Regions from separate parts of the Paenibacillus glufosinatiresistens genome, predicted to be linked through region 2. Evidence: riboswitches for the same ligand, from Rfam matches in the RefSeq annotation. Region 2 holds a riboswitch; the other holds the start of a gene.

Region 1 (16,059 bases), on a different contig from region 2:
TGCGGCCTATGCCCGCCGGGACGAGAAGCATCTGAAGCGCCAGATGACGATGGCGCTGCGCATCGCGGTACTGACCGGGACGCCGATCGTGCTCCCGCTGGTCATCGCCGCTTATGCGGTCAACGGCCTGCTGTTCAAGACCCCGGAAGGCAGCGGCATTGTAGCGCTGCTGACACTGGGCACGATATTTCAAATTTCGATGACGACCTCGAACTCCATCCTGCTCGGAATGGGCAAATCGCGGATTTCCATGTTCTACGTGCTGGCCGGCATTATCGTCAAGCTGGTCGGAAGTATCGTACTGAGCCGGTTCATCGGCATTTACGGCATTATTCTCGCTACGGCGCTCTGCTTTATTGTCATCACCCTGCTCAATCTGCGGCTCCTCAAATCGATCGTTCCCTTCGAGATTATGGGAGGGCGCTGGGGCCGCTACGGTACGGCGGTGCTGGCCGCGGCGGCGGTCGGCTTCGGTCTGAACGAGCTGGGGCTCCTGCTGACCGGAGCCATGCCCGACCGGATCGCCTACCTTATCACCTGCCTGCTGGTGGGAGGCGGGGTCGTTCTCGTCTATCTGGTGCTGCTGATTGTGCTCGGCGCGCTGAGCCGCCAGGAGCTGGAGAGCTATCCCGGCAAGGTGCAGCGTCTCCTCCGGCCGCTCATGAAGCTTCAGCCGGCCCGGGTGCGGGGGGAGTAGACAGGCAGGGCCGGGAAGGGAAGGGAAGGAAGACGGTCCGGCAGAGTTGACTTCCTTCCTCCGTTTTGCTTCACTAGAGGGAATCCCATTCCAGACGAAAGGAAGATGACGTATGAATGCCATTCAATCTCCCGAGGAGTTTCGTTCGGCGATTGTGTCGCCCCGTCTGACCGTAGCGGTATTCAAAGCCGACTGGTGCGGAGACTGCAAGTTCATTGATCCCTTCATGCCGGAGGTCGAGGCCGCCTATGCCGATAAGCTGACGCTGGTCGAAGTGGACGTGGAGGCCGTAGGCGATGTCAGCCAGGAGCAGAACATTCTGGGCATTCCGAGCTTTGTGGCCTACACGGAAGGCCGGGAGCTGGTGCGCTTCGTCAACAAGCTGCGCAAATCGCGGGAAGAGATCGAGAGCTTCCTGAACCGCGCGGTCGAAGTATATGAAGCCGTAGAGAAGGCCTGACCGTCCCGGCGGGTCTGATCTTTGCCGGAAGCAGGCGAACGGCGGATGGTGCCCATCCGCCAACAGGCATGAACGGGGGCCTTCGGACCCCCGTTTTGCTGTGTTCAGGGGACCGATAGAACCCGGAAGCGCGGCGCTCCGGTCCCGGAGAACATTCAAATTTCAGATTTGCCGGATGCCGGTCCCGAGATTATCGGTTATAATGGAAACGCATTAGATTTGTCGTAATTTCTCGAATCAATGAAACCTTGAACAGGCGGGATGAACCATGACGTTGAGGCAGTTGAGCAGCTGGAGCGGACTGACCTGCCTGATAATAATCGCCGCGCTGGTGGGCCATGCAGCGGGCGGAGAAGGAAGCGGGGAGACGCTGATCTCCGGTGCGGGCTTGGCCGCGAGTGTGCTGGCGGCGCTGCTGGCGGCCGTTGCCGCTGCGGCGGTGCGGGGCTGGAACGCCCCGGACCGCCGTTCTCTGCGGAAGCGGGCCCGCCTGGCGCTGAGCCTCGCGGCCGCGCAGGGCATCCTCGCGGCGCTTCTTGGCGCCGCAGAGCCGCCGTCGGCCGTCCGGGCGCTGCTTCCGGCCCTGCTGCTGGCTGCGTTCACGGCCACGCTGCAATTGAACCTTAGGCTGCGCAGACTTGTCCGGGAAGAGCGCGGCGCAGGCGAGCCCGGCGCTTCCGCTGGCCATGCGCGTGCAGCCGGGCCGGGGGTTCCGGCCGCGCTTCCCCGCCCGTTCCGCAACCTGGTGCGGGGAACAGCCGTATACGCCTATGTCGCCGTCTATATCGGCGCTTACGTCCAATCCGCCACGCCGTCCGGCTGTGCCGGCTGGCCGTTCTGCGAAGGACAGGCGATCCCCGAAGGGTCCGGAGATAACCGGATGGTATGGATTCACCTCGCCGCACAGCTGCTGCTGCTCCTGCTGGCTGCGCTGGTGGGCCATCTGGCGTTCTGGAACTACGGCCAGGGCCGCCCCGGGCTGCGAAGACTTGGACTGGCGGCTGCCTTGCTAAGCCTCATGCAGCTGCTGGCTCTCGCAGCTTCCGCGTTCGCGGCAGACGAAGGATTGCACCGTCTGGCTCTGGCAGGCCAGGCTCTTCTGCTGGCCGGGTGGTTCAGCGTGATCGCCTGCCTGGATGAGCGGGCGTCAACGGGTCGTTTCGGCTGATCCGAAGCGGCGGATGGAGAAGGATTTGAGGAGGAACCATATTGGGATACGCGAATGTGCGACAATGGATTGAACAGCTGCAGAAGGACAAGGACCTGGCGATTATCGATGCGCCGGTCGATCCGTATCTGGAGCTGGCTGAAATACACCGCCGGGTAATTGCGGAAGAAGGCCCGGCTCTGCTGTTCACGAACGTGAAGGGAACGCCGTTCCCGGTGGCCACTAACCTGTTCGGCACGGTAAGACGCGTGGATCAGGCGTTCGGACCCCGGCCGGAGGCCTTGATGAAGGGGATGATGGGCGCGGTCGAGACGCTGCTGCCGCCTACGCCCATGGCGGTCTGGAAGGAGAAGGGGCTGCTGTGGGATCTCCTGAAGGTGGGCATCAAGAATGTGCCGCAGGGAGAAGCGCCGGTGCTCGGCGTCTGCCGGAATCAAGACCCGCTGAAGGACCTGCCGCGGGTAACCAGCTGGCAGGAGGACGGGGGGCCGTTCGTTACCCTGCCTCTGGTCTATACAGAGAGCCCGTCCAATCCGAAGGATCACAATCTGGGCATGTACCGCATCCAGATTTATGATGACAGCACAACCGGGGTTCACTGGCAGATTCACAAAGGCGGCGGCTTCCATCATCACGAAGCGGAGCTTCGGAACGAGCCGCTGCCCGTATCGGTCTTTGTCGGCGGACCGCCGGCGCTCGTGGCTACGGCAATCGCGCCGGTGCCGGAGCGCATGCCGGAGCTGCTGCTGGCCTCCCTGGTCCTTGGCGGCCGGCTGCCGATGGTCAAGGACCCGATGGGCGGACACCGGATTCCGGCGGAAGCCGAGTTTGCGATCCGCGGCCTGGTGCCGCCGCATGAACGCCGGCCTGAAGGTCCGTTCGGCGACCACTACGGCTATTACTCGCTGAAGCATGATTTTCCGGTCATGCATGTGCAGCGCATGTGGCACCGCAAGGACGCCATCTACCCGGCGACGATCGTCGGCAAGCCGCGCCAGGAAGATTATTACCTCGGCGATTTCCTCCAGCGGCTGCTGTCTCCGGCCTACCCGCTGGTGATGCCGTCGGTGCACTCGCTCTGGGCATATTCCGAATCGGGCTCGCACACGCTGGCGTCCGCGGTGGTCCGGGAGAGCTATTCCCGCGAGGCGCTGGTCTCGGCCTTCCGCATTCTGGGCGAAGGCCAGCTGTCGCTGACCAAGTTCCTCGTTCTGACGAACCAGCCGGTCGATCTCGCCGATTGGCCGCATCTGCTGGAGACGGTGCTGGAACGCTTCGATCCGGCGGTCGATCTGTTCATCTTCAACAAGACGTCGCATGATACGCTGGATTACACCGGCCAGAAGATGAACCACGGCAGCAAGGGCGTCATGATGGGCGTCGGTGCCAAGATCCGTGAGCTGCCGCGGGTCTATGAAGGCGGGAACCTGCCGGGCATCGCGGACGCCAAGGTGTACTGCGGCGGCTGCCTCGTCGTCTCGGGACCGTCCTACACCGAGGACCCCGACCTGCCCGAGCGGCTGATTCCGGCGCTTCAGGCCGGGCAGACCGAATGGCCGCTCGTTATCCTGGTCGACAACGCCGCCGAGACGGTCCGGACACAGACCTCTTTCCTCTGGACGGTGTTCACGCGGTTCAACCCGGCGACCGACATCTACGCGGAGTCGACCGTGCGGCATCATCACATCGGCTACAAGCTGCCGATCGTCATCGACGCGCGCATGAAGCCGGGTTATCCGGACGAGCTGTTCCCGCGGGAGGACATCGTGGAGACCGTCGACCGGAGATGGAAGGAATATTTTCCGAACGGACTGAACGCTTAGGACGCCGATTCGGGCAAGATAAGCCGATTGCTTCACCGCCTCTACCCCCCACTACGAACCGTTAAGGAGGAAGACCGATGCTGCGCATACTGCTGGGTGAAGCCCCGCGCGTGAACGAAGGCCCGCTGGCCGATGCCATCAACGCGATGGCCGAACAGGCGGCGGCGCTCCGCAAGGAGATGAACCGCCAGGGAGACCGGAACCATGAATCCCGGGAGATCGAGATCTGGACCCGGGGGCTGATTACGTCTCTGGACGAGCTGGAGCAGAGCTGGTTCGCCGCCGCTCATTTCCGCCGCTCGGTCCGGGCGGGATTCGTGGACGAAATGACGCCCGACGAGCAGGGCGAGTACGCGCGTTATGTGTATTTTTACAAGAACGGGTTCATCCGGGTCTTCTCCCTGCTGGACAAGCTTGGTACGGTGCTGAACAGCCGGTATGATCTCTGCACTTCGGCGCTCAAGCCGCATTTCTCGTATTTCACGGTGCTTCGGCAGCTCCGGACGCGCAAGGAGCTTGCCGACCTGTCCGACGAGCTGGAGGGCATCCGGAAGGAATACCGCGATGCGCTGCAGAAGTTGCGGAAACGCCGGAACGCCGAGATTCACTATATGAACTCGGAAATGCAGGACGATCTGTGGCAGCGGCACCAGGGACTTGAGGAACGGATTGCGCTGGAGGATCTGGACGGCCATCTGGAGGATCTGCGGCAAGGGCTTGAGATGGTCTGCCGGACCTTGGCAGCCGCCTACCGGTATATGGGGAACCAGCGGCATAGCTGAAATTTCCTTTTGACAAAATCCGCGGCCTTCTCTATACTAAGGTCACCAATTTCATACACCAATCTTATCAAGAGCGGCGGAGGGACAGGCCCGATGAAGCCCGGCAACCGATCTTCGGACAACAAGCGCACAAGGCGCGGTTGGAAGAAGGTGTCATGGTGCTAATTCCTGCACAGGACGGACATTCCGGAACGTGCGCAGATGAGAGAGGGCTGGAGCTATTCTGAATGGAACAACAGCCTCTTGCGATTCTGGCGACGGAATCCGCAAGAGGCTTTTTTTGAGGTGCGGCATGGAGCAAGAGGAGGAGCAGGATGATTGAGTTAAAAGGGTTAACCAAAGTATACGGACGGGGCTCAGCCGCCCAGACCGCGCTCTCGGGCGTGGATTTGTCGATTCGCCAGGGGGAAATCTTCGGAGTGATCGGACATTCGGGCGCCGGCAAAAGCACGCTGATCCGCTGCATCAATCTGCTGGAGCGGCCGACGGAAGGAGAGGTACGCGTCGGCGGAATCGACTTGACCAAGCTCGGCAGACGCGAGCTGCAGGAGCGGCGCCGCAAGATCGGCATGATCTTTCAGCATTTCAACCTCCTGTCGTCGGCGACTGTCTATGACAATATTGCCTTCCCGCTGCGGCTGACCCGCACGCCCGGCAAGGCCGTGGAGACGAAGGTGAACGAGCTGCTGAGTCTGGTCGGTCTCGCCGAACACGCGGACAAGTATCCCGCCCAGCTCTCGGGCGGACAGAAGCAGCGGGTCGGCATCGCCCGGGCGCTGGCCAGCGAACCGGATGTGCTGCTCTGCGACGAGGCGACCTCGGCGCTGGACCCGCAGACGACGGATTCCATTCTGGCGCTGCTGCTGGACATCAACAAGCGGTTCGGACTGACGATTGTCCTGATTACGCATGAGATGCACGTGATCCAGAGCATCTGCGACCGGGTAGCCGTTATCCACGGCGGCGGCATTGTGGAGCAGGGCGAAGTGGCAAAAGTATTCCTGAAGCCGCAGCATGACGTAACCCGGGAATTCATCCGCAGCGAAGCGCGCGACGGAGGACCGCTCCAGGCGGCCATCGCCGCCGGAGGAGCGGACGGTTCCAAGGCGGCGAAGATTACGTTCATCGGCTCGCGGACCTATGAGTCCACGCTGTCGAGAACGGCGTCCAGGACCGGGGTGCATTTTGCCATTCTGCAGGGGACGATCGGTACCATTAAGGAAGAGCCTTACGGTCAGCTGACCGTGCGCTTCGAGGGACCGGCGGAAGCCATCGGAGAGACGATGGCCGAATTGACCCGGCAGGGTCTGGATGTGGAGGTGCTGAACTGATGGGAGGGCTTGATTTTTCGCTGGTGGATTGGCATGAAATGTGGGTAGGCACGCTGGATACGCTCAAGATGATGGGAGCCTCTGCGGTTTTTACAATAATTCTTGGTTTACCGCTCGGAATTGTGCTATATTTATGGGGACGATCTTCTTCACCGGCCATTCGGGCGGTCTACACGCTTCTGTCGGTGCTGGTGAACATTCTGCGGTCCGTGCCGTTCATCATTCTCGTAATTGCGCTGATTCCTGTCAGCCGGGCGATTGTGGGCACTGCCATTGGGGTGCTCGGCGTGATTCCCGCTCTCGTGATCGGAGCGGCGCCTTTCTTCGCGAGACTGGTCGAGACGTCGCTGCGCGAAGTGGACCGGGGCGTCATTGAAGCGGCGCAGGGGATGGGCGCCTCCACGCCGCAGATCGTCTTCCGCGTTCTGCTGCCGGAAGCGCGGCCGTCTCTTCTGGCCGGCATTACCATTACGGTAGTTACCTTGGTCAGCTATACGGCAATGTCCGGCATGGTCGGAGGCGGCGGGCTCGGCGATCTGGCTATCCGTTACGGCTATCAGCGCTATGAAGAAGAAGTCATGCTCGTTGCGATCGCGCTGCTGGTCATCCTGGTGCAGCTGCTTCAGATGATCGGCGACCGGCTCGTCCGGCATTATACCCGCAGATAAGGTTCAATTTATATATAGAGATCCTTATTGAATTAACCTAGGAGAAGAGGGGAATTATTCATGAAGAAAATTTCATTGTCACTGCTCAGTCTCGTTCTGCTTGTCGTTCTGGCCGCCTGCGGCAACAACAATGCCGGCAACAACAAGGAGGCCAGCACATCGCCGGCCGCCGGTTCGTCGTCCAGTCCAAGCACGGCTCCAAGCACCGAGCCGGTCAAGCTCGTGATCGGCGCCACTTCCGTGCCGCATGCCGAAATTCTGGAAGCCATTGCGCCGCAGCTTGAAGCCGAGGGCGTGAAGCTGGAGATCAAGGAATTCACCGACTACGTGCTGCCGAACACACAGCTGGCCGAGAAAGAGCTGGACGCGAACTTCTTCCAGCACAAGCCTTATCTGGACGACCAGAACCAGAAGAACGGAACCGATCTGGTGCCGGTGGTAGCCGTCCATGTCGAGCCGTTCGGCGCTTACTCCAAGAAGATTAAATCCGTGGACGAACTGAAGGACGGAGCCAAGGTCGCCATCCCGAACGATGCCACCAACGGCGGCCGCGCGCTGATTCTGCTGGCGAAGAACGGTCTGATCAAGCTGAAGGACGACACCAATATTCTGTCCACGAAATCCGATATTACCGAGAATCCGAAGAACCTGAAGATTGTCGAGCTCGAGGCCGCTACACTGCCGCGCATGCTGGATGAAGTGGATCTCGCGCTCATTAACACCAACTACGCGCTGGATGCCAAGCTGAATCCGACCAAGGATGCCCTGTTCATCGAATCCGGCGATTCGCCGTACGCCAACCTGCTGGTGGCCCGCCCGGACAACAAGGATTCCGATGCCATCCAGAAGCTGGCCAAGGCCCTGACTTCGCCGGAAGCGAAGAAGTTTATTGAAGACAAATACCAGGGAGCCATTATTCCTGCGTTCTAATCCTGGTCCGTCATCCATTCATACGGCTTGAATCGTCCCGTCCGCTCTGAAGAGCGGCGGGATTTTTGCTGTTGGGGAAGAGGCGCTCTCCCTCCTGGGGCCGTTCTGGCCGTCGTTTCAAATCCTTCACCTTCAGCCCGTTCTTCTTCGCTTGGGGGTGCCAGAAGCCGTAGGTGGCGGCGAGACGCCAGGCAACGCGGGGGAAGTTCGGAGAGAGGTAGACGGATTCTCCGGCTGCCCCCGTCCGGATCGCGGAAGCGAGAGCCTCCAGCGCCTGCCCCAGATCCTTCAGCGGGCCGCGTCCGAGAGGAACTTTCTCCAGGGAACCGAGCATTTCACCCGCGCCGAACCCCACCGCCATTCCGAAGCGAAAGCCGCAGCGCCCGCACCAATTGCGCACAATGGAGACTGCAGTTCGGCACTGGCCTCCTTCATAGAAGCCGTTGTTCACAAGGACATAGACCGGAAGAGGGCGAGAGCCCGGAGCTTCCGCCGGCGGTGTGCCCTGCCGCTTCACCCAGGCTTCCATTCCGACCATCATGCGCAGAAAGTGGGAAGGGATGCCGTCAAAATACAGCGGGAACGCCAGCACAAGCGCATCCGCCGTGTACAGTTCCCGGTACTGCTCTTCTCCGAACGGCTTCGGGCCCACCCGGTACAGCGGCAGCTCGCAGCCGCCGTCTTCCAGAAGAGGGGCCAGCTTCTCCAGCAAAATGCCCGAATTGCTCTTGCCGCCCTTGGGGCTGCCGTTGACTCTCGCGATTCTCATGCCCAAGCCTCCCGTAAGTCTTCTATGCGGTCATAGAAGAGAATGGATGTATCGGTTGCGCCCATATTGACTGCATTGGCTTGAACGAGAGCGCGGGCGGCGGCAATCTCGTCCGCGGTCATGTCCTCGGCATAGAAGTGAACCGTGAACCGGAAGCGCGTCTCATAGCGGCGCGCATGATGCGTCTCGCCGTTGCGGACCGCAAAATAAGGAAGCACATAGGAGAGCGTCCGGTTCAACGCGTTGGCGACGAACGGGCTGTAGCTTCCGTAGACATTGCGGCTGACCAGCACCAGCTCGCCGCAGTCGGCCAGGCGCCGGCCGAGATGCCGGTAGTTATCCTTGAGTACACAAGTGCCCGGGGTCCGCACCCAGCAGCCGAAGCAGCCGACGCAGTGGCGCATGGTGCCGTCATCGTTCAGAATCTCCGAATCCTGCCCGGCATTCTCCTGATCCAGCCACCCCGCCGCCTGTGCTGCGGTCAAATCATGTACGATCAGTCTCATTGGATCTGCCTCCCGATTGCAATATGACCTGCCAAATCTCCCGCCAATTGCCGGCGTAATGAATAGGGCGCGCGGTAATCAGCGAAGCGATGCCGTGAGCCGATGACCAGACGGCCATCAGCATGCTCGCATCGCGCTCCGGGGGAAGTCCCGTCTTCCGGAAGGCCCTCCGTGCGGTACCCCGGAACACCTCGAACGGCGGATAGGCCGCATGCACATCCGTTTCGCCGTTCACGTGAATATCAATGCCGGAATGGTAGAACAAGAAGGGGAAGTAGGCCGGATGCTCTTCAAAAAAGGCAATATACGCTGTCCCTACCCGTTCCAGCTCGCTGTCCGGTTCCTCTGCGGCTTCCACCGCGCCGCGCAGCCTGTCGGCGAACTGCTGCGTGACGTGCTCTGCCATGGCGGACAGCAGATCGTCCTTATCCTTGAAATGGCTGTAAGGAGCGGCATGGCTGACACCGCACCGCGCCGCGACCCGGCGCAGCGAGAAGCCGCCGATGCCCTGCTCGTTGATCAGCTCGATGCCGTTCTCGATCAGCGTATTGCGCAGATCGCCGTGATGATAACTTCCTTCCTTCACTCTGAAGCCTCCTCAATCTTGACATTGTCAAGATACAGGAATATTTTAGCACTGTCAATGACTTATCTGTGCGCTGTAGGGCTGCATGGAGAAGAAATGATTTTATGATATAATGACCCTTGCAGCGGACGGACACCGGCATGAGAACGCAAAAAAGCCGGCATCCCGCGTGCGGGACACCGGCCTGAGGACCGGGCTTGCTTTAGAACACTTGAACGACGTCCTCAATACCCTCGACTTCTTCCATCAGGGCGCGTTCGATACCGGCCTTCAGCGTGATCGTGGAACTTGGGCAGCTGCCGCAGGCTCCCATCAGCTTCAGCTTCACAATTCCGTCCTCTACATCGATCAGTTCGACGTCGCCGCCGTCGCGTTGCAGGAACGGACGCAATTTATCCAGAACTTCCAGCACTTCATCGTACTTGGAGATTGTATTCTCATTCATTTCTCAATCGCTCCTTTCGTACGTTTATTATAGTACAAAAGCTTAAAAAATAAAATGGTTACCCATTCAAGGAGAATAATATGAGACCGATTATTGAATTTTGTGTCAACAATATCGGGCACGGGACCGAAGAATTGATGGACAAGCTGGAGCAGAACCCCGATTTCGACGTCGTCGAGTACGGCTGCCTCGGCAATTGCGACCAGTGCCGCGTCGATTTCTTCGCAATGGTGAACGGCGAGATCGTCGCCGCCGGCTCCGTGCCGGAGCTTGAACAGGCGATTCAGGATAAGATCCGGGAAGCCGAAGCCTGGCTGGAGCTCGATCTGGACTAGAACGGGAGCGGCTACGGGCAAGGGCGGCTTCGCCTATCCGAAATGCCGCTTCGACATCCAGAGCACGCCGCTCTTGAGGATGCGCGGAACGCGGCCCATCATGGAGCGGGAACCGAGCAGGCCGAAGCCTTCGCTCTTGCCGAGGGAGCCGAGCGTACCCTTCAGCCGGATTTTGCCCAGACGCGGGGTCTCGTTCTTCCAGAGCGCGCGCAGCACCTGCGCAACCTGCTCGCCCTGCGCGCCCGCCGCCTGTGCGCTCGGCGCAAACGGAAGACTGGCGCAGTCCCCGATGACGTACACCTCCGGATAATCCGGCACCTCGTAATACTCGCCCAGCAGTATGCGCCCGCCGCGGTCCTTGGGCAGATTCAGCATCTGCACCGGCTTGACCGGCTGAATGCCGCCCGTCCATACCGTAACGTCGCCGAGAATGGCTTCGCTCCCGTTATAGACGGCGCCGTCCTCCACATGCGAGACGGAGATCCGTCCCCGGGTCTGCACCTGATGCTCGTTGAACCATTCCTCGACATATTGGGAGAGCTTGGCCGGAAAAGCGGACAGAACCCGCTCGCCGCGGTCCAGAATCGTGATGTTGAGGTCCGGCCGGCTCTCGCGCAGCTCGGCCGCAATCTCCACCCCGCTCAATCCCCCGCCGACTATGTTCACGTTTCCGTACGGTCTGATGTTGTTCAGCCGCCGGTAGGTCTCGCGCGTGCCGGCCATGCTCTGAATGCTGCACGTATGCTCGGGAGCGCCGGGTATCCCGTGGTGGTTGTCAGTGCAGCCGAGGGCAATGGCGAGCTGGTCATAGGGAACCTGCTCGCCGTCTGCCAGCAGCACCTGCTTGCCGGCGAGGTCGATGGATTCGACCTCGCCGTAGCGGACGCTGAGCCGCGGATGTTCCGGGAAAGCGATCCGCAGGCTGTGGTCGGCCACGGTGCCTGCGGCAAGCGCATAGTATTCGGTCTTGATGCCCTGATAGGGCATCCGGTCAATCAGGACAATCTGAAGATCGTGCGGAAGATGGCTCTGTAGCAGTTCCTGGATAAGGGCAAGGCCGCCGTAGCCGCCGCCTAGAACAAGCAGTGTACGCATGCTGACCGAACATCCTTTCGAAATCGATTATTCTGATTCGCAAGCAAGCTTACTCATAGACTTTGATTTCGTTATAGAACGTGTCCCGTTCAACCGGGATTTTGCCTGCGCCCTTGACGAGCCAGATCAGTTCCTTGCGGGTAAGACCCTCCGGCGTCAGCGCTCCGGCCGAATGGCTGATGCGCTCTTTGAGGATGGTGCCGTGTACGTCAGAGGCGCCGAAGCTGAGGGCCACCTGGGTAAGCTGCGGACCGATGTTGATGAAGTAAGCCTTGATATGGTCGAAGTTGTCGAGCATCAGCCGGCTCACGGCAATGGTCTTGAGGTCCTCGAAGGCGGAGTTGCGCCGCATGATGCCTGCGTTCTTGTTCTTGGGCTGCATGGACAGCGGAATGAACACCATGAAGCCGCCGGTCTCGTCCTGCAGCTCGCGGATCTGCAGCATATGCTTGATCCGGTCCTCGCGGGATTCAATCGACCCGTAGAGCATGGTAGTGTGGGTCTTCATGCCGAGCCGGTGCGCCTGGCGGTGCACTTCCAGATATTCAGCCACGCCGGCTTTATCGACGTGCATTTTTTCCCGGTAATGATCGGACAGAATTTCAGCGCCGCCGCCGGTGAGGGACTTCAGTCCCGCCGCCTGGAGCTTCTCCAGCACTTCGCGGATGCTCAGGCCGCTGATTCGGGTGAAGAAGTCGATCTCCGCCGCCGTGTAGGCCTTCAGCGTCACATCCGGGAAGCGGACGTGCAGCGCCTGCAGCGAATCGACATAATATTGAAACGGAACATGCGGGTTATGCCCGCCGACAATATGGAATTCGCGCACGCCGGGATGAATATGCTGCTCGACGTACTGGATCATCTCTTCGCCGGAGAGCGTATACGCTCCCTCTTCGCCTTCATCCTTGCGGAAATTGCAGAACGCGCAGCGGGATTCGCACACGTTGGTGAAGTAGAGACTCATATTCTCGATAAAATACACCTTGTCGCCGTTCTTGCGGCGGTTCACTTCATTGGCCAGCTGGCCGATCGTGAGCAGATCGTTGCTCTCATACAGATAGACGCCGTCCTCCAGACTGAGCCGGACGCCGCTGTGCACCTTCTCGATGATCTCCGCCATGCGGGCATCCGTGCTTGGTGTAATCAGTGTGGACATATTTTCTTCCTCCTGAAGGTAGTGCGTGACAAATTATCGAACAATGTTGACGCCCTCCCTATTATACTCTTCCTCCAGTCAAGCGGGCAACCGCGAGAGACGGGGAGCCGGAGGAGTAAGAAGCGAAGAACAGATTAGGAGGATAGGCTAGGAGAATACTATCCGATGTTTGACGACCCAGACAGTCCGCTGACCCGGGAAGACCTGAACCGGCCGGCAGGGCGGAAGGCTTGAGGGGCCAAGGAAAGTGGAGTATACTTCAATTTAGAGACGTTCTAAATTGAAGGAGGGCAAGACCATGATTACCATCAGCGAGGCTGCGGCCGATCAACTGAAAGAAATGCTCGCGGCCCAGGAAGTGCCGAACATGTTCCTCCGCCTTGGCGTATCGGCTGGCGGATGCAGCGGCTTCTCCTATGCCATGGGCTTTGATGACCATACAAGCGACCAAGACGAATTCATGGAGATCCAGGGAATGAAGATAGCCGTTGCCAAGGACGACCTCCGCATGCTCGACGGCGTCGAGATTGATTACGAGTTAGCCGGCATGACCGGAGGCTTCACGATCAATAACCCGAACGCCATCGCCACCTGCGGCTGCGGACAGAGCTTCCGCACCCGGAAGGAAGAAGAATCGCTGGCGCAGCCGTGCGAGGATTGAGCGTTATATCAACACTTTTTGTTTCGTTGATTTGAACGGTAGCCGATAGCGTAGCTTCTCCTGTACGTTAACAACCCTGAACGCCGTTTTAGGGTTGTGGATTATGACCTCTATTAAGCCATAGTCACTTTGACTAAGCGTAGTAGGGGTCGTTTTTGTGCCTTATAATGGATTCTGTCCGCTGCGGTTTTTACGTTATAGCGGGTATCCTGTACGGCATTTATTATTAAAAGGGCTCTAGCAGCTATAGCGGAGATTAACCCGGTGACCGCCCATAAATGAATGCTTTAGGGCCGGATCTGTCCTGTTAGGGGGATTGAATACTATGCAAGGTATATATGTCGGAATATTAATTACACTCTTACTGCTTTTCATCACTTCGATAGTAATTGCAGTGATTTTATATAAGATGAACAGGGAACTGTTAACGGCCGTGTACCGGTTAGTGGATGTCACGAAAGAAAATAAGGTTCTACGAAGCGAGTAAGAATAATATCTAGGAGAGTGATTTCATGCTCGTTCCCCAGTTATACCTGAACGGCGCCTGCACCGAGGCGATGGAGCTGTACCGCCAGGCTTTTGGAGCGAAGACAGAATCCGTTATGTACGACCCGCAGGAGGAGCCCGGCACCGTAGTGATTCATGCGGAAATGAATATCCTGGGCAGCCGGATCATGCTCAGCGACTTCGGAGGAACCGGAAGGGCGTCTGCGGAGAGCACGATGGAGATTGTAGCAATTTGCGCGGATGAAGCGGAATTGCGGCAGGCCTATCAGGTGCTGGAGCCGGGCAGCGAGACCGTTACGCCGATAGGACCGACCTTTTACAGTTCCTGTCTGGTTCAGCTCGTGGACCGGTTCGGCGTCAAATGGTGCCTGATGGTCTAGCGCTATGGATACCCACACCCGAATAAAATACTTATTATAGAAGAGAAATATTCACCCGTGCGGAGATTCAGTCGGTCCGGGGCGTCCGGGGGAGGATGCTGATCTTTCTGCGCAGTCGTGATCTTCAAGGATGAGCCGGATGTGGAATAATGGAATAGAGGTGAGGAAGGAATGATCGTTTCTTTTGGCCGAGAGCATATAGACGCCCTTTCGGATTGGGGAGAAACGCTGGTCTCCCGGGGAAAAGTCCATGCCCTCCGTGATTTGGACGGATTCGTATACATATATCCTGATGAGCCTGCCGGCTTCATCCTGTACCGGATCGAAGACCGGGAATGCGAGATTGTGCTGCTGGAGAGCAGGCGGGAAGGACAGGGCGTGGGGGCCGAATTGATCGCCACAGTGCTAGACCGGGCGAGGGAAAAGCATTGTCTCCGGGTATGGCTCATCACCTCCAACGACAATATCAAGGCGATCCGCTATTATCAGAAGCGCGGATTCGATCTGGCTGCGGTTCATCGCCATGCGATTACCGAAGCCCGCAAGCTGAAGCCCTCCATTCCGCTAATCGGTCTGGACGGGATCGAGATTAAGCATGAGATTGAATTCGAATATAAGCTGGAGCCCCTATGAGGAAGCGGTAACGGTCTGCTCCGACGACCAAGGGAGACGCTTGTCGGATTGGGGTACCCCGATCATTTTATATCGCATTGGTCTGTTCTCTCCTTATCGTCTTTCTGTTGGAGAGGCTCCCGCTGCATACGGCCTGGTTCAGAGGGACAAAATTGGTTCTAGAGGCCGGCTGTTTCCTTCAGGCGATCATGCTGTTCCGGCGAAGTTTGGTCAGTCACAGATTGGAGCTGACGGAACATTCGCTCTGCTTCCACGGTCAAGAAGTCCCCGCGCAGCGGATAGACCGGATCGTGATTCAGGGATATTGGGCAGAGAGCGTCGGCATCCGGCTGCGGGGAAGGAGAATGGTTCCGTTCATGCTGCACTTCAGGTTCTGCGAAAGGAATGAAGAAGGGATGCAGCGCCTAAAACGATGGGCGGACAGGAACGGAGTTCCGATCAAGAAGGGGCAGATTTATCGCTGGCTCTGAGAGCCAGCCCCGGCCGGTTAGCCCGTCGGTGAGAAGAGGAGCGGAGGAACGAGAAGAAGAAGCGCCCGGTCCGCTGCAGGACCGGGCGCTTTGGTCTGACTAGAACTTGATGATTCCCGCGGAATGCAGGAAGACGAACAGCACCAGAATCGGCGCCACGTAGCGGAGCATGAACAGCCACAGGCGGAACCAGCCGGCCGAGAGGCCGGCTTCGTCGCCGACGCGCTTCCAGAAGTAGCCGGCGAAGAGGGTCACGATCAGCCCGCCCAGCGGCAGAAGCACATTGGAGGCCAGGAAGTCCATCCAATCGAAGAAAGCTTTGCCGCCGAAGTTCAGTCCCGGCGCGGCGCCGAACGACAGCGCCGATGGAATGCCCAGCAGGAAGCAGCCGGCGGTAATCAGCAGCACCGAGCGGGTTCGTCCCCATTGGAGCCGCTCCATTGCATAGGCGACCGGAACTTCCAGCAGCGAGACGGTAGAGGTCAGCGCTGCAATGGCGAGGAGGATGAAGAACAATCCGCCGAAGAGCGAGCCGAAGGGCATCGCCGAGAATGCGGCGGGCAGCGCCATGAAGACCAGCCCGGGTCCCTGCGCATTGTCGATTCCGAAGGAGAACGTCGTCGGGAAAATAATCAGTCCGGCAATCAGCGCATACAG
Region 2 (16,059 bases):
GCGGATAATCGGCCGCCTTCAAGCTGTTCAGCATCTGCGGCTCCTCCAGAATGCTGGATCGGTTCTGCTGGCTGTCCTTGACGTCGGCCTTGTTGTCGGCCCGGTCCAGCTTGGGGTCGGGATTGGTCTTGTGCATGGATTTCACCTCCGTTGTACGGCTAGTATCGTCCATCCGAAATCATTGTTATGCTTGAACGCTGGTTCGTACAAATATATCTTTTATAACTTACTCCCTTTCTGACATGCGGGTATAATTAATTTACATCTGATAAGGAGCGAAATAATGATGAAGCAAGCGACCATACTAATAAGCGGATTAATACTCTTACTGATAAGCGGATGTTCCACGACACCTAGCAATGACACTAAAACTGGCGAAAAGTTTACCGCCCTTCGGCAATCGGAGTTGACCATTTTACAAGATCAAATGCACCATGCAGACTCCTTCTCTTCAGCGCAATCCATAGATGATTATCAAATCCGCGCGGAGATTGGGTTAGATCAGGAAAATAACGATTTAAGGATCGTTTACAATGTGATTGTGGACCATCCCAAGGTCGCAATGGATGATGTGGTTGTCAGTTTTCTCTTAGAGGACAAAATGAATGTAAAATTAATAACAAATGATGTTTTTTTTACGAACCTGAATGGTGACGTCAAGACGCTCAGCGATTTGTCCCCTGACGGAGAACTAAAAGGAACTACGGCTTTTCGCGCTTTTATCATTGATCCGAAAGCTATCGACCAGGAATTTTTGAACCTCTACCAAAGGATATATGTCCATATTGTGTGGAATAACTCGGAGGGAGTTAAAGAAAGCCAATTCATCGCTGTTACCGGGGAAACTTCTAAAGAGTTGGTTGATTTTCTCACGGAGAGCATGAAACCACATGCGATCGCTCCGTCTCCCGCTGTAAAATCAGCTCTATAAATAACGGCTAAGCCCCAAGCAGAAACAGGGCCTCCATTACGGACGCCCTGTTTCTGTATAACCTGGTTCTGAATAGTCCAGTCCTAATTCTGCATCACAAAATCATGCTCCACCTTCGCGTTCACATCGTCGAACACGCGAAGAATATCGTAGCGCGTATTCCGCTGCGCCGGAACCTTGCCCGCCGCCCGGATAATATCCAGCGTCTCCTGAATATTGACCTTGTGCGTAGCGCCTGCGGAGGAGACGACATTCTCCTCGATCATCGTGCTGCCGAAATCGTTACAGCCGTACTGAAGCGACAGCCGGCCGATCTCCGGTCCCATCGTCACCCAGGAGGACTGGAAGTTCTTGATATTATCCAGCACAAGCCGGCTGATCGCCACCGTCTTGAGGTACTCTTCCGGCGACTGCCGTTCCAGCTTCAGATTCGTATTGTCAGGCTGGAAGGTCCAGGAGATGAACGCCAGGAAGCCTTCCGAATTATAGTTGCCGGCAATGCATTCATCCTGCGCCTCCCGCACGCGCAGCAGGTGAAGCGCCCGTTCTTCCAAGCTCTCGCCGAGACCGATCACCATGGTCGCGGTCGTATTCATGCCGATCCGGTGAGCGGTCCGCATCACTTCCATCCAGTCCCGCCAGGAGCCCTTGAGCCGGCTGATCCGGCGACGGGTGCGGTCGTCCAGAATCTCGGCGCCGCCGCCGGGCAGCGAATCCAGACCGGCGGCGTGAATCTGGCTCAGCGTCTCTTCCAGCGTAAGCCCGGAGAGCTCCTTCATCTTCATAATCTCCGCAGGCGAGAACGAGTGCATCGTAATGTCCGGGAACCGGGATTTGATATTCCGAAGCAGATCCGTGTAGTAACTGAACGGCAGATTCGGATTCGTTCCGCCCTGCATCAGAATCTCCGTACCGTTCACCGCGATGGTCTCCCGGATCTTCTGATAGATCGTCTCATCGGGCAGCACGTATCCTTCGGGAGAGCCCGGACGCCGATAGAACGCACAGAACCGGCAGTAGACATCGCAGACATTCGTATAGTTGACATTCCGCCCGATGACAAAGGTTGCCAGCGGGTCCGGATGCCAGCGCTTCATTATAACGTCTGCCGCCGCCCCCATTTTCTCAATCTCGTTGCTCTCGAACAGCGTTATCGTATCTTCCAGCCCCAAGCGGTCGCCCCGCAGCGCCTTCTCCAGAATCGAATCAATTGCACTCACTCTTGTGTCCTCCCCATGACCGGCCGCGGAGCCCATTCACGCAAATTTGCGATATTCCGGACCGTATTGATTCTATCATCGTACCACAAACCGGACGGGTTGAAAAAGCCCCGGACGCTTCCGTCCGGGGTTAATCCTTCCTATTCCCCGGCACTTATGCTTTCGGGGAACAAGGGCTATAGCGTCGGCTCCTGCGCTTCCACTTCCGCACGGGCCGCATCCAGCGCACGCGAGAGGTCGGCGATCAAGTCGTCGATATGCTCGATTCCGACGGAGAAGCGCAGGAGCCGGTCATCGACGCCGACCGCATCGCGAATCTCCGCCGGGATGTCGGCATGGGTCTGCACAGCCGGATAAGTCATCAGCGACTCGACGCCTCCGAGACTCTCGGCAAAAGCGATCAGCCGGATATGCCGCAGGACCGGCTCGACATACCGGGCATCCTTCACCTTGAACGAGAAGATGCCGGTGTTGCCGCTCGCCTGGCGCTTCTGAATCTCGTGGCCCGGATGCTCCGGCAGGCCGGGATGGAACACCTCGGCAATCGCTTCATGGGTCTGAAGGAAGCGGGCAATCGCCAGCGAGTTGAACTCATGGCGTTCCATCCGCAGCGCCAGCGTCTTCATGCCGCGCATCAGCTGATAGCTATCCGCCGGCGAGAGGACCGCGCCGATGGAGTTATGCAGCACCGCCATTTCCTCCGAGAGCGCATGGCCCTTCGTCATGATAAGTCCGGCCAAGACGTCGTTGTGGCCGCCGAGATACTTGGTCGCGCTGTGGGTCACAATATCCGCGCCGAGTTCGATCGGGCGCTGGAAGAACGGCGTCATCAGCGTATTGTCCACGATGGTCAGCAGGCCGTGCCGCTTGGCCCATGTACAGACCGCCTCAATGTCCGTAATCATCATCAGCGGGTTCGTCGGCGTCTCGATGAAGACCGCCTTCGTATTCTCCCGGCGCGCGGCTTCCAGCTCATCCGGGTTGTTCGTGTCCACATAGGAAGCCGCTACCCCGAACCGCTTCATGATCCGCTCCAGCATCCGGTATGTACCGCCGTAGAGATCCAGCGATACAATGAGATGATCGCCCTGGCTGAAGAGCGCAAAGATCGTCTGCAGCGCAGCCATCCCGGAGCTGCAGGCAAAGGCGGCGTCCGCCCCTTCCAGCTCTGCCGCCGAGCGCTCCAGAACCGAACGCGTCGGATTCTTCGTCCGGATATAATCAAAGCCGGTGCTCTGTCCGAGCCGCGGATGCCGGTAGGCGGTGGAATGATAGATCGGAGCGTTCACTGCGCCCGTCGCCGGGTCTTCCATGGAGCCGATTTGAGCCAGACGGCTCTCGATTCTGAATTTTCCTTCCATTATTATCCCTCCGTCTTTTAGATCATTGGACCGATGTCGTAAGGCGTCTCCTGATAGACATAATAATTCAGCCAGTTCGAGAACAGCAGGTTGGCGTGGGCGCGCCATACCGCGGGCGGCGTCTGCGCCGGGTCATCGTTCGGGTAATAATGCTTCGGCAGGGCAATGTCCAGCCCCTTGGCCGCATCGCGGTCGTACTCCCACTTCAGCGACAGCGGATCATACTCGGAGTGGCCGGTTACGAAGATCTGCCGTCCGTCCTCCGTCGCGACCAGGTAAATGCCCGCTTCTTCGGATTCCGCCAGAATCCGAAGCTCCGGCGTCTTCTCGATGTCCTCCCGGGAGACGTCCGTGTGCCGGGAATGCGGCACATAGAACTGTTCATCAAAGCCGCGCAGCAGCTTGACATGGCCGGAGACCGGGCGGTGCGGGAACACGCCGAAGCATTTGTCCGGAAGGCTCACCTTGCGGACCCCGAAATGATGGTACAATCCCGCCTGGGCGGCCCAACAGATATGCATGGTCGACGTGACATTTGCCTTGCTCCAGTCCAGAATCTCGGTCAGCTCTTCCCAGTAATTCACTTCTTCGAATTCCAGCTGCTCCACCGGCGCTCCGGTAATAATCAGACCGTCCAGCCGGCGGTCGCTGATCTCGTCGAAGGTCTTGTAGAAGCTGCGGAGATGCTCGGCCGATGTATTCTTCGACGTATGCGAGCGGGGGTGCAGCAGCGTTACATCCACCTGCAGCGGAGAGTTGCCGACCAGACGCAGGAGTTGCGTCTCCGTGGTCTCCTTGGTAGGCATCAGATTCAGAATGGCAATCCGCAGAGGACGGATATCCTGGTGATAGGCCTGGCTCTCGTCCATTACAAAAATGTTCTCTCCGCTCAGGACTTCCTTCGCGGGCAAGCTGTCGGGCACTTTGATCGGCATGATGCTATCCTCTCTCCTTCTGTTCCTGTATAAAATAAAAAACCTTTCCCGCACGCGAGAAAGGTCATATCCATTAGCCATATGATGCTCTCTCATCTGCCAGACTACGCTTCCAGCGTATCTGCAAGAATTAGCACCGTGCGCTTCGCGCCGGTTGCCGGGTTTCATCGGGCCAGTCCCTCCACCTGCTCTTGATAAGATTTTGCAAATATTCAGTTGAAATTCTTTAAAAATTACTTTAAATCATGCACCCTCGATTCGTCAAGCCCATACCCTGATTGCAGGCCCCTGAAAGTCCTGAAACTGACAACATTTATTCTTGTAAGGCGTCAGGGCGGGCGTTATACTAAACAAGTATTTGAACCTGAAGACCCAGAAGAGGTGAGACGAAGAATGGAAGGCGACCCGAGCAAGCGCAGCAGCGCCGAGCAGGAGCAACAACCGCACAGGATTACGATCAGCTTGCCGGCCGCGGGAGCGTTTCTTCTTCGCGCCCTTGTACGGTCTCAGTGACCAGCCTACCGGCTGTTGGAGATGGCCGGCTGCTGATTTTTTCTCTGTGCTTTCATTAGCAGGTCCCTGGGAACACTAGGGGCGAGAAGGAGGAAATCAGATGAAAATTCGGCTGGTGAACACGGGAGTCTTCACGCCCGTCGACGACCTGGAAATGACCCTTACCCCTCCGGCAGAGGGATTCTACTGGATAGATGCCGACGTCGAGGATCTCGGCGTGCTTCAACCTTTATTCAATTTGCATGATCTGGCCGTGGAGGACTGCCTCAGCGACGAGGAGCAGCGGCCGAAGATCGAGATTTACGAGAGCCATTATTTTATCGTAGTCAACAGCATCCGGTTCGACGATGAAGAAATCTTCCTGCGGGCGCTCAACATGTTCCTCGGGCGGCATTATATCATTACCGTTACGAAGCAGAAGATCAACGAGCTGCGCATTCTGAAGCCTATTCTTTGGGAACAGGAAGTCAGCGAACCCGACCGTTTCCTCTATCTGCTGACCGACCTGGTCGTCGACAACTATTTCGCCGTCGGCGACCGGATCGAAGCCCGCATCGAGAAGCTGGAAGAGGACATTCTGATGCACACCAAGAAGAGCCACTTAAGCGAAATTATCGGTCTGCGAAGCGAAATTCTCTGGCTGAAGAAAATGCTGGGACCTCAGAAGGAAGTTATCAATACCCTGAATAAGAAAGACCTTCGCCTGATTGACGACCAGCTTCAGAAATACTTCAGCGATATTTACGAGAATGCGGTCAAGGTCTATGAAACGTTCGAAACCTACCGCGACCTGATGGGCAACCTTCGAGAAGCCTACCAGTCCAGTATTGCGAACCGCGCGAACGAAATCATGCGCGTGTTCACCGCTATAACCACCATATTCATGCCGCTCACTGTAATTACCGGAATCTACGGCATGAACTTCGACAACATCCCGGAGACGCATTCCCGGTACGGGTATTACGGCGTCATTGCCGTCATGATTACACTGGGCTGCGCCATGCTGTATGTCTTCCGCAAGAAAGAATGGCTGTAGTCCCCGACATGCAAGGTGAAGTGCACCCCTTAGAATCGACATTGGAAGAACCCTTGGTTATTCCGATGAAATCTAAGGGGTGTATTTTTTATGGCGAGATAGAGTAAAGAAGATTTTATGGGTTAAGCTTTATTTTCTCCTCATTCTGTTCATTCCATTTAATTGTTATAACAATGTCCTCACCTTTTGGTGGTAGTGAATCGGTTGAAATGGAAGGTGAAATGGTATTAGTAGGAAAGATTGAACTGTTTTTGTTAGAGAATAAAGTTCCACTTAATTGAGATACTGAACCCGGGCTTTCAATGTCATAGGATATGCTATAAATCTGCTCATCTTGATTCAACGGAGTTATATAACATTGAAGGAGATACTTTGATTCTGAATTGGATTCCTTGATCATATATTCAGCGTTCCAATGGGCACTACTCCCTTGTAATTTTAGTACTTCCTTTTGATTTATATCTGTTTTTTTGCTACAACCTGAAAAAGCCATTATTGTTAATGCGAGTAGTAAGAGTAAACACCATTTTAAAATCTTCATATTCTTTTTCCTCCTATTTTTAGGAATATTATACCCTGTTTTACTTTTTGAAAATGATGAACTTGCCTGCGTAGGCGGTACAAGAATACATTAGGACAACGGAAAGACCGTAATTTCTACAGTTGCAGAGATTACGGCCTTTTTTGTCTGGAGAACCCGTTGGTAATACTTTCATATAAAATCCAGTACACATCTCACGCCCTAACCACGACATGCTGCCAAAGGTTGGCGTCCAAATCAGCATGTCTCGCCGGGCAACTGCCTGGACAACGCCTCCAATGGGGCTTGACCAAAGCGGACAGGGGCTTCGCATTTCAGGACGGCGGAGCAGCGCCCGGTCCCTGTTCTCTCTTCCTACATCCCCGAGGCGGCACCGGAGCTCTCCGCTCCGGGCGTCTGCTCACGGCGGACAATGATCCGCAGCAGGCGCAGACGCTCATAGTAGAGATCAAGTCCGCCTTCAGGCGCGAACCCCTGTCCGTATACCTGATGAAGCACCGGCTTCAGGAAAGTGGTGCCCAGGGCGCGGAAGGCTCCCAGCACCGCTTCGCATTCCGCCTGCGGCATCGGCTCCAGCTCCCGGTCCAGAAGGGGATCTATAAGATAGCCCTCCCGCTCCAGCTCCTCCAGCGCTTCGATAACTTCGCGGCGGGTGCAGGAGGAATCGGCGGCCAGTGCGGCAATGCCGCTGCCGTCGGCAATTCCCTGCAGCAGACTCCGGCGGAGCCGCATCTGCTCCAGCTGCTTGCGGTACTTCTCTTCCCGCCGCTTGTACATCCAGCAGGCAAAAGCGTCGTCCGCCACCTCCTCCGCTACCCAGTCCAGCGGAAAGCCGCGTTCCCGCTCCGCCGCGCCCGTAATGGCCAGCAGTTCGGGACCGTACTGGGCGGCCTTGGCTTCTCCGACGCCGGGAATCTGCAGCAGCTCCTCCTGCGTTCGGGGAAGAAAAGCGCTCAGCAGCTTCAACAGCCGGTTGCTGGCCAGCAGATACGGAGCCTTGCGCTCCGCACCCGACCTGCGGCGGCGCCAGCCGCAGAGTTCTTCATAGATCCTCTCATCGGCATACTGCTCGCTGTAATATTGAAGCTTCAGCTGCTCCCGGGTTCGGGCCGCGAAGGTCTCTTCCTCGTGAAAGACGCCGCCGATAATCGGACGGTACCCCTCGCCCATTCTCGCCGCCAGCTCCTGTCGGTAGACGCCCAGCAGCTCGTTCCAGGAGCCGCCTTCATACCAGAGAAGGTCGTCATCCTTCTCGTCCGCGTCGCAAGAACGCCAGCCCAGACGCCATACGCCTTCTTCTTCGCCGATCCACAGCACGGCGGAAGCCTCCTCCGTGTCATCGATCCATTTGGTCAGCCGGTTCATAAATACAATCTGCATCCTCAATCTTCTCCTCTCCGTTACAACGGGACGGTCAGTACGGCTTCCCGGGCCAAGACAGCACAAAAGCGCCTCCTCCACGTTGAACGTGAAAGAGGCGCTTCCTCATGGCCGAACACCTATACTGTTATTTCCTACAATACCAGATAATTGCGTTCTGTCAATTCTTTTCTGCGGCCATCCGGGCGAGCGCGAGCGCGCCGGCCAGACCGGCATTGTCTCCGAGTCCGGGCGGAACCACGTAGCGGTCAATTCCGTCCTTGAGCGAAGTGTGCTGCACATAACCGGCGAGCAGCTCTTGCAATTGGGTGCGGATCAGCGGGAACAGATGGCTCTGCTTCATGACCCCGCCGCCCATCACGATGCGCTGCGGGGACAGAACCAGCACATAATTCATCAGGGCATGGGCCAGGTAATGGGCCTCCATCTCCCAGGCCGGGTGCCCGGCCTCAAGCTCGGCAGCCGGCTTGCCCCAGCGCGCTCCGATGGCCGGTCCGGCGGCTACGCCCTCCAGGCAGTCTCCGTGGTACGGACAGAATCCTTCGTAACGGTCATCCGGATGACGCCGCACATAGATATGGCCCATCTCCGGGTGCGAAAGTCCGTGAATCAGCTCGCCGTGAACCACGGCTCCTGCACCGATGCCGGTTCCAACCGTAATGTAGAGGCAGCTCTCCAGGCCCTGGGCCGCTCCCCACAGCGATTCGCCGAGCGCGGCTCCGTTCACATCCGTGTCGAAGCCGACCGGCACATTCAGCTCTGCACGCACCGCCCCGACCAGATTATAACCGCCCCAATGCGGTTTGGGGGTCGTCGTAATATACCCGTAAGTCGGGCTTCCCGGAACCGGGTCAATCGGCCCGAACGAACCGATACCGACCGCTTCAACCGCTTTGTCCCTGAAGTATTCGAACACCAGAGCCATCGTCTCTTCCGGCGTCGTTGTCGGAAAGCTCGCTCTCTCCAGTATCGTTCCGTCTTCATAACCGATCCCGCACACAAACTTGGTGCCTCCGGCTTCAATCGCTCCCAGCAGCTTCAAGCGCAATTCCTCCCCGATGCATTCCAGTGGCATCTGACAATTGATTTCCGCTCCATTATAAACCGCTTTCCCGGGAGGGACAACCGGCCGGCCAGGGCTGCTTTGGGCCGGGTGCTGCGGTCCGCTCAGGCGAACGGATTGAATCCGGAATCGTCCGGTAGCAGAATCTCCACGATGCCTTCCTCGTCGGCCGATTCCTCCCGGGCGGCTGCGATCAGGTACATGAGACTGCCGAATTCCAGCTCCTGGAATTTGCGGGCCGCCGACTCCCGCTGAACGGCCCACTGGCACTCGGCCAGTGTGCAGACGACCGGGACATCGCGGCGAATCTCCGCCAGCTCGCGCGAGAGATGGAGCATGTCGAGGTCGGCTTCGATCTTGGCGCGAACCCCTTTGGGCAGCTGCGGCAGGTTCTCGATAACGCCTTCCACGCTGCCGAACTCGGTCAGCAGCTTCAGCGCCGTCTTCTCCCCGATCCCGCGAACGCCGGGATAGTTGTCGCTGGCGTCGCCCATGAAGCCCTTCAGATCAATGATCTGGGCGGGCGTCAGCCCTTTTTCCTCAAGCAGAACGTCCCGGTCGTAGACCTTGTAATTGCCGCGGCCCTTCTTCATAATAATAACCCGGACCCGCTCGTCCACCAGCTGGAGCATGTCATGGTCCCCGGTCAGAATGTAGACGTCGGCATCCCCGCCGAAGCAGCCCGCCAGCGTCCCGATGCAATCGTCGGCTTCATAGCCGGCCAGCCCGATATTGGGCACGCCGAGCTCCGCCACAACCTCCTTCGCGAGATCGAACTGCGGAATCAGCTCCAGCGGCGGCTCGGAGCGGTTGGACTTGTAGCCGTCGAACTTCTCGGTGCGGAACGTCCCCTTGCCCATATCCCAGCAGCAGACGACATGGCTCGGCTCGAACTGGCTGACCGCGTCAAAAAAATACTGCAGGAACCCGTAGACCGCATTGGTCGGCAGTCCTGCCTTGGTTTTGCGGATATACCCGCCGTAGGCAGTGGCATAATACGCCCGGAAGAGCAGCGCCATTCCATCCACAATCAGAACGCGGCCTCCCGCCGCGGCGCTTGTTCCCATTCGCTATCCCTCCTGTCCCCAGATCTGCTCGTATTCTTCCTCGCGGAAGCCTACCGTGACCGCATCGCCGCTGCAGACCACCGGACGCTTGATGAGCATCCCGTTGCCCGCCAGCAGCTCCAGCTGCTCCGGCTCGCCGAGATTCGGCAGCACCTCCTTGAGGTTCTCCCGCTTATAGACCTCGCCGCTCGTATTGAACCACTTGCGGAGCGCAAGACCGCTCAGCGACGTCATTTCCTTCAATTCCGCCACGCCCGGCGGCTGCTCGGCGATGTTCACCAGCGTCAGCTCATGCCCGTGCGCCTTCAGCCACTTAATTGCCTTGCGGCAGGTGCTGCAGGGCGGATAATGATACACTTTCAGTTGTGCCATGCGGATTCTCCTCCACTTTCTTTCTTCCAAAATCAAGGACGCCGGTCGTCTCCGGCGTCCTTCTCTCTCCCCGAGAGGCGCGCTTCCAGCGCCGCCATATCCGGCGGCAGCGGCGCCTCGAAGACCATCCGGCTGCCGAGCGCCGGATGCGTCAGCGCCAGGCGGGCGGCATGCAGCGCCTGGCGGCCGATGGCCGCGTCCAGCGCCCGCACGGCGGCGCAGTCTCCGGCTTCGCCGCCGTGCGCCTCAGGTGCGGCGCCCTCTGCCGCGGCTTCCGCCGCAGCCGCAGAGGCTGCCCCGCCCGCATCCGGCAGCTCCGCCCGTTCCGCCCGTCCGTAGCACGGATGCCGGTACATCCGGTCGCCGATCAGCGGCGCGCCCGCCGCGCTCAGATGCACGCGGATCTGATGCGTGCGTCCCGTGAGCAGCGTCAGCTCCACCGCCGCTCCGGCGGCGAAGCGTTCCCGGACTGCGTACCGGGTCAGGGACGGATAGCCGTCCGGCGTAACGATCCGCCGGTGCGGCTCCAGCGGGTCCCGGTCGATCGGGCCATCCAGCTCGCCCGCATCCGGCAGCGCCGTGCCGTGGACGAAGGCCAGATAGGACTTGTCCACGGTTCCCGCCAGCATTTGCTCCGAAATCTGCTGGTGACTGTACGGATTCTTGGCGATGGCAAGTACGCCGGACGTCTCCTGGTCCAGCCGGTGAACCGGCCGGAAGCGGTACCGCTGGCCCCGCTCGGCCCAGTAATGGACCACGCCGTTGGCCAGCGTGTCCGTGTAATGTCCGTGCGTCGGATGTACGATCAGCCCCGCCGGCTTGTTGACCACCAGCAGATGGTCGTCTTCGTACAGAATGTCGAACGGAATCGGCTGGGGCATGATGTCGTCCGACGTCTCCGTCTCCATCCGCAGCTCCACCACATCTCCCGTCTTGACGGAGACGCTGATGTAGACCCGTTCGCCGTTCAGCATAATCCCTCGCTCGGTCAGCTTGAGCCGGGACAGCAGCTTCCGCGAAATATTCATGCGCTTGTGGAGAACGGTCTTCAGAGTCAGCCCGTCGTCCGCTTCCGGGATCGTATAGACGATCGGGTCATAGTAGGAATTGTCCATTGTCAGTTGCGGAACACCCGGCTTCCTCTTACATATTCTACATCGGCTACTCCCGACCGCACATTCGCCGTTCGGGCGGCGGCAAAGAAATAATCGGACAGCCGGTTGAGATACCGGATCGACTCCGGCGGGACAGCCGTCTCCCGGGCCAGCGTAATCGTGCGCCGCTCCGCCCGGCGGCAGACCGTCCGGCAGACATGTAGCGTGCTGGAAAGCAGGGTTCCTCCAGGCAGAATGAATTTCTCAAGCGGCGGATTCTCCGCCTGCAGCGCGTCGATCCATTTCTCCAGCCGTTCCACCAGAGCGGACGTGACTTTGGGCGTCATGCCGCTGTCTTCCGGTTTCGCATAGGCGAGATCCGACCCGCAGTCGAACAGCTCATGCTGGATCTCCAGCAGCTGCTCCCGAAGATCGGCAAAGTGTTCGGAATCCGCCAGACTGTGCGCCTGACCGACCAGGCTGTTCAGTTCGTCGATGGTGCCGTACGCTTCCACTCTGGCATCATCCTTGGAGACGCGGCCGCCGATTACGGACGTCTCGCCCCGGTCGCCGGAACGTGTATATATGGCCATCTTCGTCTTCCTCCCGTCATTTCCTAAGACTTCTCTTACTTTATCATATCCGCCGCCGGTTGTAAGGCGGGGTCTTCTTTCCAGCGCTTCTCCCGGATGGGCCTTTAGCGCAAAACATCCCCGCAAGGCAGGGTACGACCGGCTCAAAAGCCGTTCCCCCGCCAGCGGGGATTCAAGGATAGCAGGAGGAGGCGCCGGGAACATTACTTCCGGCGCAGCCTCATATATTCATTAATCTTCAGATCCAGCATACCGCTGGCCCGAACCACCTTATCGGCAGTCAGGGATTGTTCTTGGATATACAACTGTTCCATCCGGCTGCGCAGCAGCAGAATTTCATCTTCCAGAGACAGATTCGGCAAAGCGGACCTGCCGCAGTCGGCGGAGCCGTCCCCCGCCGTGTACCACGGTCCGCTTATGCGGCTGTAATCATAAGCATCCGGCATCTCGATCCCTCCAGCTTATCCAGTTATCGGTTCAAAAGCCTTAAAATTCACGATACTTCAAAGTAAAATTATAACATTCAATTTTTAAAAGTTCTAACCTAATTTTACCTGTTATCGCGAAAATTTAAAATTTTAAGTTTTAAACCAAAACCCGTGTCGTGCCGGATTATGCGCCTTCTATGCGGAGCTGTTCCACAAGAGAGCCGATACGTTCCAGCGCTTCGTTCAACTGCGCCACGGAAGTGGCATACGAACAGCGGAGGTAGCCTTCCCCGCCCAGACCGAATACATTACCGGGGACCGCCGCCACGCGATATTCCAGCAACAGCCGCCGGGCGAATTCGTCGGAGGAGAGGCCAGTGGCCGCTATGCTGGGGAACGCATAGAACGCTCCCTGCGGCTCATGGCATTCCAGACCCGCTTCCCGCAGCCCTTTGACGATCAGCCGGCGGCGCTGGTTATACGAATCCACCATCCGGTCCTTCTCTTCCAGTCCGTTCGTCAGCGCTTCAAGCGCCGCAACCTGTCCCATGGAAGGCGCGCACATCACTGTGTATTGATGGATCTTCAGCATTGCGGCAATCAGCTCGGGATGCCCGCAGGCGTAGCCCATCCGCCAGCCGGTCATGGCGAAAGCCTTCGAGAAGCCGCTGACGAGAATCGTCCGGTCCCGCATGCCCGGCAGCGAAGCGAAGCTGATATGATTCGAACCGTAGGTCAGCTCTGCGTAGATTTCGTCGGAAATGACGATCAGATCATGCTTCTCGACCACCTTCGCGATCGGTTCCCAGTCTTCCCGGGTCATGATCGCGCCCGTCGGATTGCTCGGATAGCAGAGAATCAGCACCTTCGACCGCGGCGTAACCGCTGCTTCCAGAGCAGCCGCCGTCAGCTTGAATTCGTCGGCGCCGAAGGTCTCGATGCCGACCGGAACCCCTCCTCCGATCGAAGTAATCGGAGAGTAGGAAATATAGCAAGGCTCGGGAATGAGAATCTCGTCTCCCGGAGCAATCAGGGCCCGAAGCGCCAGATCAATCGCTTCGCTGCCTCCGACGGTTGCGATAATTTCATTGGCCGGGTTGTAATCGACGGAGAAGCGGCGGTGCAGATAGCTTGCGATGGCTTCTCTCAGCTCCGGCATGCCTGCATTGGAGGTATAGCCCGTGAAGCCGCGTTCCAGCGAATAGACGCAGGCTTCCCGGACATGCCATGGCGTCTTGAAATCGGGTTCGCCGACGCCGAGCGAAATGATGTCCTTGCTGCCAGCCGCCAGGTCGAAGAATTTGCGGATTCCGGACGGCTGGATCTGCTGTACAAGCGGCGACAGGTACGAGCCCATCGACCGGCCGCCCTGTTCCCCGGCGGATGGGGTCTGGTTCGTTATCATGGCTTCAGTTCATCCTTTACGGGGAGATCATCAGGCGGTTATCTTCTTCGTGCTCTTCAAAGATAATGCCGTCCTGCTTGTATTTCTTCAGGGTAAAGTTGGTCTTGGTCGAGAGAACGGAGTCGATCGGGGACAGCTTCTCGGAGACGAAATTCGCCACCTCGCGCAGATTCCGGCCCTCCACCTCGACCAGCAGGTCATAGGCGCCCGACATCAGATAGACCGATTTCACCTGCGGATATAAATAAATACGCTCGGCGATACCCTCGAACCCGCGGCCGCGCTCGGGCGTGATCTGTACCTCGATCAGTGCGGTTACCCGTTCGTCGTCCACCTTGTCCCAGTTGACGACCGTCGCGTATTTCACAATGACATGCTCCTGTTCCATCTGTTCGATGGCGGCCTTGATCTCTTCTTCCTCCGCACCGAGCAGTGTTGCCAGCAGCGCAGGGGTCCGTCTCGAATCCTCCTTGAGCAGCTCCAGCACTTTCCTCTTCAGTTCGTCCATCGCTTCCACGCCTTCCCTCCGGGTTAGAGTTTATTACTAATATGACATGAAAGGGGGATCTCTGCAAACAAAATCCGGGTCTGAACCGGCAGCAAGAAGGATAATTTCAGGGGGGTATTCCTTTAATTTCATTATCGCTAACCGGTTCCCGGAAGCGATAAGATAAACACGCTTCGAAATTGTAAGCGATTCCATAAAGTTCAAGGAGGAAGCATGTTTATGAGGAAGTTTTGGAATGTGGCGCTGACCTGCCTGCTGTTGCTCAGCTGGCCGGGCCTGATGGCGCCGCCGGCCGCTTCGGCCGCCTCCGTGGTCATTGCGGATTACGGCTTCGAGAACAATACTGCCCAGGGCTGGTCCCAGATGGGCAGCGGCTCTCTCGCGGCAGTGAGCCAGGATGTCTATGCGTCCCACGGCGGGAGCTACAGTCTGCTCACAAGCGGACGCACCGCCGCCTGGAATGCGCCGAGCCTGAATGTCACACCCCTGCTGAAAGCCGGAGGCGTCTATTCCATCTCCGCCTATGTCCGGGCTGCGCTGCCTGCGGACGCCGGCAAGCTTAAGATCACCGTCAAGCGTACCGCAGACGGCTCCGATCATTATGACCAGGTTACCGATGCGGCTTCCGTCGCCGGGAGCGGCTGGGTCAAGCTTGAAGGCAGCTATACGTATTCCGCTGCCTCCTCTCTGCTTCTGTACATCGAGAGCGATCAGGCCTCCGCGCCTTATTTGATCGACGATGTCCGGATCGAAGAGACTGCGGCCCCGGCCCCCGGGGGAGATCCGGGCAATGGCGGAGGCGAGGCCGTGGCGATCCACACGGATTATGAAGACGGCACTCTGCAAGGCTGGGCCAGCCGCACCGGAACCGAGAAGGTTGCGGTCGTTGCGGACACCGCTCAATCCGGTTCCCGCAGCCTGCTGATTACCGAACGGCCCCAGAGCTACGCCGGACCGGCTCTGGATCTGACCGACCGGGTTCATGCCGGCTCCAAGTACCGGATCTCCGCCTGGGCCAAGCTCGCCGATCCCGCCGCTTCCGCCGAGCTTCGTCTGAGCCTTCAGGCGGACAGCGGCGGCAAGACGTCCTACCTGACCGCCGTCGGCAATACGACCGTAACCGGTGCGCAGTGGGTTCATCTGACCGGCGATTATGTCATTAGCGCCGCGTTCGATACGCTGTCAATCTATGTAGAGTCGGCCAGCGGCACGGACTCCTTCTACCTGGATCATTTTGAGCTGGACTCTCTCACCACACTGCCCGTCCAGACTTCGCTGGCTTCCGTCTATCAGGCCTACAGCGGTTATTTCCCGGTGGGCGTGGAAGTAGAGCCCGGCGAAGTTACCGGCGAGCACGGCAAGCTGCTGGCGCTGCATTTCAACAGCATCGTGGCCGGGAACTCCATGAAATGGGATGCCACCGAGCCGCAGGAGAACCAGTTCGTGTTCGAGGGCAGGGGCGACGTTCTGGCGGATTATGCCAGAGCGAACGGCATCGGCATGCGCGGCCATACGCTGCTGTGGCACCAGCAGGTGCCAGACTGGCTGTTCAAGCATGCCGACGGCACGGATCTGACCGGCTCCGAAGAAGACAAGGCGCTGCTCCGGAGCC

Evidence for each region. Region 2 has a riboswitch for S-adenosylmethionine ahead of metA (homoserine O-acetyltransferase MetA). Riboswitches for the same ligand answer to the same signal wherever they lie in the genome.
Region 1: another riboswitch for S-adenosylmethionine. It lies ahead of RBI05_RS14520 (methionine ABC transporter ATP-binding protein); the one in region 2 lies ahead of metA (homoserine O-acetyltransferase MetA).

What each region holds. Positions count from the first base shown of each region.
Region 1 covers NZ_JAVFHT010000014.1:66,375-82,433, reverse strand. The annotation lists gene RBI05_RS14545 (putative polysaccharide biosynthesis protein) at 1-697, shown strand, start outside; gene RBI05_RS14540 (thioredoxin family protein) at 810-1,157, shown strand; gene RBI05_RS14535 (hypothetical protein) at 1,426-2,325, shown strand; gene RBI05_RS14530 (UbiD family decarboxylase) at 2,367-4,148, shown strand; gene RBI05_RS14525 (Cthe_2314 family HEPN domain-containing protein) at 4,226-4,930, shown strand; SAM riboswitch class I at 4,992-5,138, shown strand; gene RBI05_RS14520 (methionine ABC transporter ATP-binding protein) at 5,245-6,261, shown strand; gene RBI05_RS14515 (methionine ABC transporter permease) at 6,261-6,929, shown strand; gene RBI05_RS14510 (MetQ/NlpA family ABC transporter substrate-binding protein) at 6,990-7,859, shown strand; gene RBI05_RS14505 (hypothetical protein) at 7,870-8,628, opposite strand; gene RBI05_RS14500 (flavodoxin family protein) at 8,625-9,134, opposite strand; gene RBI05_RS14495 (TetR/AcrR family transcriptional regulator) at 9,115-9,720, opposite strand; gene RBI05_RS14490 (NifU family protein) at 9,923-10,165, opposite strand; gene RBI05_RS14485 (YuzB family protein) at 10,246-10,500, shown strand; gene RBI05_RS14480 (NAD(P)/FAD-dependent oxidoreductase) at 10,534-11,595, opposite strand; gene mqnE (aminofutalosine synthase MqnE) at 11,645-12,751, opposite strand; gene RBI05_RS14470 (HesB/IscA family protein) at 13,050-13,412, shown strand; gene RBI05_RS14465 (VOC family protein) at 13,925-14,299, shown strand; gene RBI05_RS14460 (GNAT family N-acetyltransferase) at 14,471-14,932, shown strand; gene RBI05_RS14455 (sodium-dependent transporter) at 15,502-16,059, opposite strand, start outside.
Region 2 covers NZ_JAVFHT010000001.1:63,466-79,524, reverse strand. The annotation lists gene RBI05_RS00305 (hypothetical protein) at 1-136, opposite strand, end outside; gene RBI05_RS00300 (hypothetical protein) at 284-931, shown strand; gene mqnC (cyclic dehypoxanthinyl futalosine synthase) at 1,015-2,151, opposite strand; gene RBI05_RS00290 (aminotransferase class I/II-fold pyridoxal phosphate-dependent enzyme) at 2,328-3,512, opposite strand; gene metA (homoserine O-acetyltransferase MetA) at 3,530-4,447, opposite strand; SAM riboswitch class I at 4,537-4,648, opposite strand; gene corA (magnesium/cobalt transporter CorA) at 5,061-5,996, shown strand; gene RBI05_RS00275 (hypothetical protein) at 6,112-6,537, opposite strand; gene RBI05_RS00270 (HRDC domain-containing protein) at 6,892-7,917, opposite strand; gene RBI05_RS00265 (ROK family protein) at 8,078-8,959, opposite strand; gene RBI05_RS00260 (5'-3' exonuclease) at 9,085-10,047, opposite strand; gene RBI05_RS00255 (arsenate reductase family protein) at 10,051-10,419, opposite strand; gene RBI05_RS00250 (RluA family pseudouridine synthase) at 10,452-11,534, opposite strand; gene RBI05_RS00245 (cob(I)yrinic acid a,c-diamide adenosyltransferase) at 11,537-12,106, opposite strand; gene RBI05_RS00240 (aspartyl-phosphate phosphatase Spo0E family protein) at 12,310-12,552, opposite strand; gene RBI05_RS00235 (aminotransferase class I/II-fold pyridoxal phosphate-dependent enzyme) at 12,719-13,939, opposite strand; gene RBI05_RS00230 (Lrp/AsnC family transcriptional regulator) at 13,956-14,447, opposite strand; gene RBI05_RS00225 (endo-1,4-beta-xylanase) at 14,667-16,059, shown strand, end outside.